Regions from separate parts of the Micromonospora sp. NPDC050187 genome, predicted to be linked through region 1. Evidence: riboswitches for the same ligand, from Rfam matches in the RefSeq annotation. Region 1 holds a riboswitch; the other holds the start of a gene.
The links. A riboswitch is a leader RNA that binds a small molecule or an ion and turns the genes downstream of it on or off. The one in region 1 is predicted to bind S-adenosylmethionine.

Region 1 (5,337 bases):
CAGCAGCGTCCCGACCGTCTCGCCGTCGACCAGCAGGCCTGGTCGGAGGTCTGGAAGGGTGCCCTGCCGCCGGCGCCGTCGGACGTGCTCGACGTCGGCACCGGCAGCGGGCAGGTCGCCATGGTCCTGGCCGGTCTCGGCCACCGCGTCACCGGCATCGACCTCGCCGAGGGCATGCTGGCGCGAGCCCGCCAGCACGCCGCCGGCATGCCGAACGGCCCTGTGATCCGGCGCGGTGACGCCGTCCACCCGGACTTCCCGCCCGGCAGTTTCGACGCGGTCACCAGCCGGTACCTGATGTGGACCCTGCGCGAGCCGGAGGTCGCCGTGGCCAACTGGGTCCGTCTGCTGCGTCCGGGTGGCACGATCGCGGTGGTCGACAGCACCTGGTTCCCCGACGGCCTGGACAACGCCTCGGAGAACTTCACCGACCACTACGACCCCCAGGTCCAGGCCGTCCTGCCCCTGGCCGCCGCGCGGTCCATCGACCAGACCGTCGCGGTCCTCGAAGCGGCTGGACTGGCCCAGGTCACGGTGACCCAGCTGACGTCGATCTACGAACTGGACCGACGGTTCGGGGTCGCCCCGAACCACGAGCACCAGATGCAGTTCCTGATCACCGGCCGGCGGTAGGGCGGCAACGGCCGAGCATCAGAAGACCCTTGCCGACCGCCCCGGACCGGCATGCCGGGGACGGGGGTTGTCGCCGGGCCGGCATACATCGTATTCTCCATCGAACTAGTGGGGAATGTGGGGGAACGAGGGGTCGCGTGGGTCGCCACGTCCCCTCGGTCTGGCCCCGATCGGCAGGCGGAGGAGCTACGCGATGCGGACGTCGACGCGTGCCGAACGGTTCGCCGCGCACCGTGCGGGGACCGCCGGCAGAGCAGATCGCCTCCCGAGGCGTAGCCGCCTGTCCGCCCGCGTCGTGACAGGCCGTGGGAACGGCGCTCACGGAACTGGCCGACCACACCAACCCTGACTGGACGACTCGGCGGACGACAAGGTCCGGTCGACCTGCCACCCCTTCACGACTGGCGGTAGACATGCGAAAACTCATCCTCCTCGCCCTGGTTGGCCTGGGTGCCCAACTCGTCGACGGCAGTCTCGGCATGGCGTACGGCGTCACGTCGACGACGCTGCTGCTGGCCATCGGCACCAACCCCGCAGCGGCGTCGGCGACCGTTCACCTTGCCGAGATCGGCACCACACTCGTCTCCGGCGCCTCGCACTGGCGGTTCGGGAACGTCGACTGGAAGGTCGTCTGGAAGATCGGCATCCCTGGCGCGCTCGGTGCGTTCGCCGGCGCGACCTTCCTGTCGAACCTGTCGACCGAGACCGCCGCGCCGTTGATGTCGATCATCCTGCTCGCGCTGGGGCTCTACATCCTGATCCGGTTCACCGCGATGGGTCTGCCCAAGGGCAACCTCGGCAAGCCGCTGCGCAAGCGTTTCCTTGCCCCGCTGGGCGTGGTGGCCGGTTTCGTCGACGCCACCGGTGGCGGCGGCTGGGGTCCGGTCGGCACCCCGGCGATCCTGGCCAGCGGTCGACTGGAGCCGCGCAAGACCATCGGATCGATCGACACCAGCGAGTTCCTCGTCGCCGTCGCCGCGAGCGTCGGCTTCATCGTCGGCATCGGCTCCGAGGGCGTGAACTTCGCCTGGGTCGCCGTGCTGCTGATCGGCGGCACCATCGCCGCGCCGATCGCGGCCTGGCTGGTCCGGCACATTCCGCCGCGCGTGCTCGGCTCGGCCGTCGGCGGAGTCATCATCCTGACCAACGTCCGCACCCTGCTGCGCAGCGACTGGATCGACGCGTCCGACGGTGTCCGCTACACCTTCTACGCCGTCATCTACGTCGTCTGGGCCGCCGCCCTGGCGTACTCCATCCGCCAGTACCGGGCCAACCGGGACGAGGAACGCCGCATCGTCGCCGAGACCGAGACCGAGGCCGCTGCGGCAGCCGACGGGCCGAACGAGAAGAGCGCCACCCCCACCGTGTGATCCGCGACACCGACACGGGAGAAAGGCGATCAGCCTCGCTGGCGACGGCGGGGCTGATCGCCTTTCCGGCCAACGATTGTCGGGACGGCGGTGTGTCGTCCGCCCGCCGGGTGGCCCACCTCCCCGGGTTGGCCGGGCCCCGCCCCGAGGCTATGCTGCGGCTCAGGTCATGAGTGCCAGCGACAAGCCCCGGCTTGCTGGCCGGCAACCCTCGTCGAGGTTCGCGGTGGGGTGCCCCGGGTGATGACCCGGTCCAGCACGATCAGGTGCTGGGCAAGCGCGGGCCCCGTCCCCCTGCCGTACCGGGGTCCCTGGATGCCGGAGGTCTGGCATGACCACTGCCCTCGTACCCCTGCCCGTCCGCGCCGGATCCCGTCCGGCGCCACGACCGCCGTACCAGCCGCTCCAGGTGCTCGGGGTGCCCGGCGAGATCAACCTCGACTACGCCGCCACCGCACCCTGCGCCCGCGCCGCCGCCGACGCGGTGGCCGAGCTGCTGCCCTGGTACGCCAGCGTGCACCGGGGCGCCGGCGCACTCTCCCGGCGCTGCACCCTCGCCTACGAGCAGGCCCGGCAGACCGTGGGTGACTTCTTCTCCGTCCGCCCCGACGATCACGTCGTCTTCACCCGGAACACCACGGACGCGCTCAACCTGCTCGCCCACGCGCTCCCCGCCGACACCAAGGTCGTCACGTTCGCCGGTGAACACCACGCGAACCTGCTGCCCTGGCCGGCCGGGACCCTCCGGCTACCGGTGCCCGACTCGCCGCACGCGGCGGTACGCGCGCTCGCCGCCGCCCTGCGCGAACTGCGGCGGGGGACCGACGCCAGCACGCCGATCCTGGTCGCGGTGACCGGCGCGAGCAACGTCACCGGGGAGTGCTGGCCGGTCGCGGAGCTCGCCCGGGTGGCCCACCGGCACGGCGCCCGGGTCGTGCTGGACGCCGCCCAACTGGCACCGCACGCCCCCGTCGACCTGGCCGCGCTCGACGTGGACTACCTCGCCGCGTCCGGACACAAGCTGTACGCCCCGTTCGGCACCGGCGTGCTCGTCGGACGGGCGGACTGGCTGGACGCCGCACCGCCGTACCTGGCCGGCGGCGGGGCCACCGAGCACGTCGGGACGGCGACCCACGACGTGCGCTGGACCACCGGCCCCGGCCGGCACGAGGCCGGCACCCCGAACCTGCTCGGCGCGGTGGCCCTGGCGGCGGTCTGTGCCGCGCTCGACGCCACGGACCGCGTCGCCCTGCACGCCCGGGAGCAGGCGCTGCTGACCCGCTTACGCACCGGTCTCGCGGCGCTCCCGCATATCGTCGAGTTGCGGATCTTCGGTCCCACGGCCGACCGGGTCGGCATCGTCTCCTTCGTGGTCGCCGGCCGGGACTCCGCCGACGTGGCGGCGACCCTCGCCACCGAGCACCGGATCGGAGTACGCGACGGGCTGTTCTGCGCCCACCCGTTGGCCCGGCGGCTGCTCGCCGAGGCCGCCGCACGTAGTGGGCACCGCGACCTGCCGCCCACCGCCCTGCGGGCCAGCCTCGGACTGGGCAGCACCGACGACGACGTGGACCGCCTGCTCGCCGCCCTCGCCGCGCTCGGCTGACCCGACCCAGGGCACCCGGAACGGAGGATCGGCGAGCGAGCCCTCCGGCCGCTGGGGCGACCACCGCCGAGGGCGTGATCGTGCAGAGGACCGCCCGGTCGGAACGTCTCCGACCGGGCGGTCCCGGTATGCGGGTCAGCGCTCGGCGAGGAACGTCTCCACCGCGTCCGCCGCGTGCCGCAGCCCGCCGCAACCTGGTGGTTGTCGGCCGTGCCGAAGGAGACCAGCAGTGCGGTAGCCGGGCCGTCAACCGCCGGGGAACTGGTCCGGGTCGACGCTGCTGGTGCTGGCGTTGCCGCCCACCACAGGGGTGAGGGAGACCGTCCAACCGGTGTACGTCCGCGAGGTGGTACGGAACGTGAGCGGGTCGTCGAACTTCTCGAAGTCGCAGTCCCGGCTGAACGCCTTGCTCCTGGCGTCCCAGTCCTTGCCGCTGGTCATGAAGATCTGGTAGGTCCCGTCCCGGACACCGCGCACCGTGAAGGTGCTCTTGCCGCGGACGTAGACCCGGGTGACCGCTGTCTTGCCCCGGGCGATGCTGATCACCGCGTCGGCGCCACCATTTTCGATCTTCAATTGGCCGAGGCCGCCCTTGGTCCGCTTGACGTAGGAGCCGTTACTCAGCCGCCGGTTACCGTCCTTGGTCTTCTTCGGGAGGAAGGAACCGACCTGGTAGGCCCGGGTGGGGTCGGCGGTCGCCAGCGCCTTGGCAGCGGCGCGGAGTTGGTCGGCGGCCCTCTCCCGGCTGACCCGCGCGACCGCCGCCGGCCCGAGGCAGGCCTGCCCCGACGTGGCGGAGCCGGTGCCGGTCAGGGCGGCGGCCAGATCGTCCAACGCCTCGACCAGGGTGTCGTGGGCGGTCGCCACGCTCGCCGGCGGCACCATCTCGGCCAACGCCCGGCGCTGGGTGCCGGCGGTCGTCGCCAGCCCGGACGTCGCAGTACGCACCGCCGTGGGGCTCTTGGCGGCGGCGAGGGTGCGGAAGCCCGCGTTCAACGCCTGGTCGGTGCTGGTCAGCACCGTCTGGTACTGGTCCGGGGTCACGGGCGCGACGCTCGGGGACGGCGCGACCGACGGTGCTGTGGAGCGGACTCCGGCGACCGGTGCGCCGTCCTCGTCGTCGCCGTCGAGGAAGAACGCCAGCGGCAGCCCGCAGCAGGCCAGCACCGCCACGACCGTCACGGCGGCAACGACGAGCACCGTCCTGCGTCGCGCCGGCTGGACCGGGGCGGGCACCGGCGGACCGTACGGCGGCGAACCGGGCTGGGGTCCGAACTGTGGCGGGGGCCCGAACTGCGCTGGCGTCACGTTCACCCGGACCCGGACGTACACGTCCTGAGGTGATCCGTCAGCTCCCACCGGTCCCAGACCGGCCAGCCGCAGCAGCGAGCCGTCGCCGGTCCCGGCCGGAACTCGGATCGTCACCGTGTGTCCGGACCAGGGAAGGAGGACGGTCTTCATGGTCTCGGCGCCGGCGTCACCCGGCCCAAGCTCGATCGTCAGGTGCGCCTCGGGCTCCACGTGTCGAGTATGGACGTGCCGCGCAACCGCGATTCGGCTCCGGCCTGAACGTGTGCTGTGCGACGCGCGCCCGGTCCGGTCACCGGGCCGGGGCACGCGTCTCAGTACCCGAGCTGGAATGTGGCGTCCTGTGTTCGGTGGCCGTGATCGGGGCGACGGTGGGGTGTTTGGCGTTCAGCGGCTGGCTGTACCGGGCCTTGGGCAGCG
Region 2 (5,337 bases), on a different contig from region 1:
GCGGCCTGGTCGGACTCGTCGAACGACACGATGACGATGCTCATGCCGACGAGAGTGCGCGCCGAAACGGCAACGGGCCAGCGATTAAATCGCTGGCCCGAGGAAGCTTTGGTCGGGAGGGACGATCGCACAACGCCGCCGGCGTTGGGTCGTAAGGCTTGAGAAGTCTTCGGCGAACGCCCTCCCGCAGGAAGCATCCTGCAACTGACCGGTTACTGGCGTCAAGTCCCTGGCGGGTGGTTTTTCGTACCCTGGGCGAACGGTCGGTTACCCGACGGATCGACCCGATCACCCGTTCGGGCGGGTCGGGTTGGTCCGTCGGGACGACCAGCAGGGTCAGCCGAGCAGCCCGGCGTCGCGGGCGGCGCGCAGCGACGGCTTGATCCGGTGGGTCGGGCCGACCTGGCCGGCGACCGCGTCGATGGTCTTCAGACCCTCGCCGGTGTTGAAGACCACCGTTTCGGCGGTCGGGTCCAGCCGCCCCGAGGCGACCAGCTTGCGCAGCACCGCGACGGTCACCCCGCCGGCCGTCTCGGCGAAGACCCCGGTGGTACGAGCCAACAGCCGGATCGCCGCGCGGATCTCCTCGTCGTCGGCGTAGTCCATCCACCCACCGGTGCGCCGCACCGCCTCCAGGGCGTAGAGGCCGGCCGCCGGGTCGCCGATGTTCAACGACTTGGCGATCCCGGTCGGCTTGACCGGGGTGATGGTGTCGGTGTCGGCGTGCAGCGCGGTGGCGATCGGGTTGCAGCCGGCCGACTGTGCGCCGAAGACCTTCCAACCGCCGGCCGGGGCCTCCACCAGCCCGATCTCGACCAGCTCGCTGAACGCCTTGTCGACCTTGGTGAGCAGCTCACCGCTGGCCATCGGGATGACCACCTGCGCCGGGATCCGCCAGCCGAGCTGCTCGGCCACCTCGTACCCGAGGGTCTTCGACCCCTCGGCGTAGTACGGACGGACGTTCACGTTGACGAACGCGGTGTCCTCGAACTCGTCGGTCTCGACCAGTTCACCGCAGAGGCGGTTCACGTCGTCGTACGAGCCGTCGATGGCGACCAGTTCGCCGCCGTAGACGGCGGTGGTGACCACCTTGCCCTGCTCCAGGTCGCCCGGGATGAACACCACCGACGGCACCCCGGCACGGGCGGAGTGCGCGGCGACGGAGTTCGCCAGGTTGCCGGTCGAGGCACAGGCGAAGCGGGTGAAACCGAGGGCTCTGGCGGCGGTCAGCGCCACCGAGACCACCCGGTCCTTGAACGAGTGGGTCGGGTTGGCGCTGTCGTCCTTGATCCAGAGCGGGGCGGTGATGCCCAGCTCGGCGGCGAGGTTGCCGGCGGCGACCAGCGGGGTCAGCCCGGGGTCGAGGGTGACTCGGGTGGCCGGGTCCTGGCCGGCGGGGAGGAGGGCGGCGTACCGCCAGAGGTTCTGCGGCCCGGCCTCGATCTGCTCCCGGGTGACCCGGGCCAGCGCGGCGGTGTCGTAGTCGACCTCCAGCGGCCCGAAGCACTCGTAGCAGGCGTGCTGGGCGGCGAGCGGGTAACGCGCCGAACAGGCGCGACAGACCAGGGCGCGGGCCGGGCTGGCAGTGGTGTCGATACCGGGGGCGACGATCGTCGACGTCATGTCGAGGGGGTCCTCTCATCTTTCCCCGCGTCGCACCCTGCGGCGGGGACGGATTTGGCACCTGCCCCGTCGGACGCTCAACTTTGAGCGCACGGGGTGGTTGCCGGGGCGTCGTCGGGCCGTATCCCTCAGCCCCTCTGGATGAGGTATTCAGTTGTGCTTGCGAGCATACGCACAGCCCAGCCCGCCTCCGCTCCCCCTTCCCATCCTGTGAACCATCCCACCCGTCCGGGCGCGGGTAGGGTGCGGGCGTGCCGCTGTGGATGGGGACGGTGGTGGGGGCCGCGATCGGATGCGGGGTGGCGGGAGCCCTCCTGCCCACGGCGGGCTACCGCCTCGCGGTGCCGTACGGCGAGCCGCCCCGAGAGTCCTGCTCCGGATGCGGCGTACCGCTGCGCCCCGGCGCCGCGGGATGGCTCGCCCGCCGTTGCGTCCACGGACACCGGCTGGGCGTCCCCTGGTGGATCACCGCCGCGCTCGCCGGGCTGGCCGGAGCGCTGCTTGCCGCGGCGCTCGGCACGGTGGCCGTCCTGCCGCTCCTGCTCGCCCTCGCGGTGCTGGGCGTGCTGCTCGGTGTCGTCGACGTCGCCTGCCACCGGCTCCCCGACGCGCTGGTGCTGCCGGCGCTGGCCGCCACGCCGCTGCTGCTCGGCCTCGTCGCGCTCGCCACCGGCCAGGGGGGCGACTGGCTACGCGGACTGCTCGCCTGCCTGACGGTCGGACTGGTGTTCACCGGGCTGGTCCTGCTGCCGGGTGGCGGCTTCGGGTTCGGCGACGCAAAGGTGGGCGCGCTGCTCGGCTGGTACCTGGGTTGGCTGGGCTGGGACGCGGTGCTCCTCGGCGTGGTGCTGCCCTGGGTGGTGAACGCGCCCGTGCTGCTGGTGCTCCTCGCCGTCCGACGTGTTCGCCGGCGGACGAAGCTGCCGTTCGGGCCGGCCCTCCTGGGTGGCGCGCTGCTGGCGGTGCTCGCCACCGCCCGGTGAGGGGCCGACCGCCGTTCGTCCGTGGTGGACGGTCAGCTGGTCCGGCCACTGGCGACGGTCTACTACTGTCCCGGTCACCTGTGTGGAGGAAGGTGACGGTCGATGCGTCGGAGCGTGGTTCCGGTGGTGGCGCTGGTGCTGGTCTGCGTGCTGACCGCGTGTGGCGGCAGTGGCAAGAAGAAGCGGTCCCGGGACGCCCGACCGGCTGCCGCCACCACGGCCGGGAAGGTCGCGCCGGCCGACCGGGACGAGGACGCCGGGCCGGCACGGGTCGACGCCAGTCCGAGCCCCACCAGGGCACCGCGCCGCAAGGTACGTGCCCTCACCTGCGCCGACCTGCGCAACGCGGAGCTGGGCAGCAACGGCGTACGGTACCGGGGCTACCCGAACCCGTTGCCGCTGCGCGACGGACGGTGGACGGGCGACGGTGCGACCGTGCTGCTCCAGAAGCCCTGCGCGACCGGCGACCTGGACGGTGACGGCGCGGTCGACGCGGTCGGCACCGTCATGCTCGATCCGGGCGGCTCGGGACGCTTCTGGAGCCTGGTGGTCTGGCGCAACGTCGACGGCAGGCCGCGCTACGTCACCGCCACCGACGTGGGCGACCGAACGCCGGTCCAGTCGATCCGCATCGCCGACCAGCGGGCCACCGTCGTCGGGCTCACCCGCTCACCGGGGGCGGCCATGGCCGAGCTGGACCTCCGTCGTACCGCCGTGCACCGGCTGACCGGCACCCGGTTCCCGGAGATCAGCCACACCGACGTGCCGTACGCTCCCTGAGCCACCGGCGGCCGGCCGCTACGTTCCGGGCCGTCGAGAGTGCCGGCTGGGTTGGTCGGTAGCAGGGGTCCCCTGTTACCGCTTTTTGCCGAGCAGGGGACCCCTGCAGAGCAATCGGCCGGGCCCGGAGCAGAGCGAGCCGCCGGGCCCGAGGAGAGCGAGCCGCCGGGCCGGGGCAGAGCTGGCCGGGTCAGGCGGCGAGGCGGCGGGCGAGTTCGTCGGCGACCTTCTTGGCCAGGTCGTCCGGGATCGCGGCGGCGATGGCCTGCGGGGTGAGCGTGGCCAGCACCCCTCGGACCACCTCCTGGCTGAGGTTGCCACCCTGGAGGTTCTGGACGCCCTCGTAGATCGTGTTGAACACCTTGAGGGCAGAGTAGCCGGCCGGGATGCCTCCGCCGTTGTACTGCCAGGGCAGGGCCCGCATCAGACTCGCCACGGTCGGGTCCTTCAGGATGGCAACGAACTCGGCTGGGGTCATGTCGTCCTCGCTCGGGTTGAGGGCCTGCTCGACCGTGGCCAGCAGGTGGGACCAGGGGAAATTGGGGCCGGGATCGGTGTGGGTGGTGCCGCCCCAGGCCAACCGCATGTCGTCGTGTCCGTAGAAGGCCCGCACCTTCGGGTCGGCCTTCATCTGGGCGACGGTGGCCCGGCGGGGCGCGACGTCGTAGTGCCGACACACGATCGCCAGCACCTCGGCCAGCCGACCCCAGGCCACGTTGTCGAGCCACCACTGGCGGCTGCTGGACGAACGACCGGAGATCTCCACCGCGATGGCGTTCTCGTTGCCGGTGCTGGAGCCGGCATGGCCGGCGCGGGCGGCGGTGTCCAGCGACTGGACGATCGAGTCGGCGTCGACGTAGAAGTGTGCGCTGACCCCGTCGGTGCGTCTGGTGGCGTAGCTGGCTTCCGCCTCGGCTGAGGCGGTGTTGTCGGTGGCGTGGATCGCGATGCCGAACTTCTGACCGTCACGGTCGTCGTAGGCGTTGCGGCCCTGGACAAAGGGAACTCCGGGGACTTTCACGATGACTCCGTCTCCGGTTGGGGACCGTCGGCCCGGCGACCGTGCCGGGCCGAATCCGGATGTCAACAGGGAACCAGCACCACCGTGACGGAGACATCAGTCTTCGTTGATCGGTCTTGACAGCCGGGTGACACTCGTCGGGCTCCCTTGGAAGGCATGAGAGCTCTCCGCGCCTGCGCACTCGTCCTCACGGTCCTGGCGGCGACCCTCGCCGTGCCGACTCCCGCCCTGGCGGTGACCACCACGGTCTTCCACGCCACCCGCGACACGTACGTCAACGCAAGCTCGCCGGCCACCAACTACAACGACCAACGGCAGCTCGTGGTCGCTGGCGACCCGGACCGCATCGCCTACCTCGCCTTCGCGGTCAGCGGCCTGACCGCGCCCGTCCTGCGTGCCTGGCTCCGGGTGCGGACCAGCAACGTCTCCCACGCCGGCAGCCCCAACGGCGGGCAGGTGTACCGGGTCGGGTCCGCCTGGTCCGAGAGCACCATGACCTACGCCGACCGCCCCGGAGCGACGGGGACGGAACTCGGCCGCTTCGGCCGGGTCCGCCCCGACAGCGTCTACGAGGTCGACGTCACCGCCGCGGTGACCGGAAACGGCGTACTCAGCCTGGGGATCTACTCCATCAGCCCGGACGGCGCCTACTACGACAGCCGGGAGGCCGGTGCCACGGGACCGCAGCTCATCGTCTACACCGGTGTTCCCGGCACCGACGAGACGGTGCTGCTCGCCGCCGGGGACATCGCCAGTTGCAGCACCGAACGGGACGAGCAGACCGCCCGCATCCTCGACGTCGAGGCGGGCGTCGTCACGCCCCTGGGCGACGTGGTCTACGAGAAGGGCACCCCCGAGGAGTTCGCCAACTGCTACCACCCGACCTGGGGCCGGCACAAGGCACGGACCCGACCGGCGGTGGGCAACCAC

Region 2: linked by a shared signal. The riboswitch ahead of thrC (threonine synthase) and the one ahead of ACIBJE_RS31390 (aminotransferase class V-fold PLP-dependent enzyme) in region 1 are both predicted to bind S-adenosylmethionine.

What each region holds. Positions count from the first base shown of each region.
Region 1 covers NZ_JBITJH010000044.1:8,939-14,275, forward strand. The annotation lists gene ACIBJE_RS31380 (class I SAM-dependent methyltransferase) at 1-633, shown strand, start outside; gene ACIBJE_RS31385 (sulfite exporter TauE/SafE family protein) at 1,047-2,003, shown strand; SAM riboswitch class IV at 2,169-2,289, shown strand; gene ACIBJE_RS31390 (aminotransferase class V-fold PLP-dependent enzyme) at 2,335-3,609, shown strand; gene ACIBJE_RS31395 (hypothetical protein) at 3,856-4,845, opposite strand.
Region 2 covers NZ_JBITJH010000022.1:66,750-72,086, forward strand. The annotation lists gene ACIBJE_RS26455 (GNAT family N-acetyltransferase) at 1-44, opposite strand, end outside; gene thrC (threonine synthase) at 337-1,623, opposite strand; SAM riboswitch class I at 1,636-1,771, opposite strand; gene ACIBJE_RS26465 (prepilin peptidase) at 1,875-2,606, shown strand; gene ACIBJE_RS26470 (hypothetical protein) at 2,709-3,386, shown strand; gene ACIBJE_RS26475 (N-acetylmuramoyl-L-alanine amidase) at 3,577-4,407, opposite strand; gene ACIBJE_RS26480 (DNRLRE domain-containing protein) at 4,564-5,337, shown strand, end outside.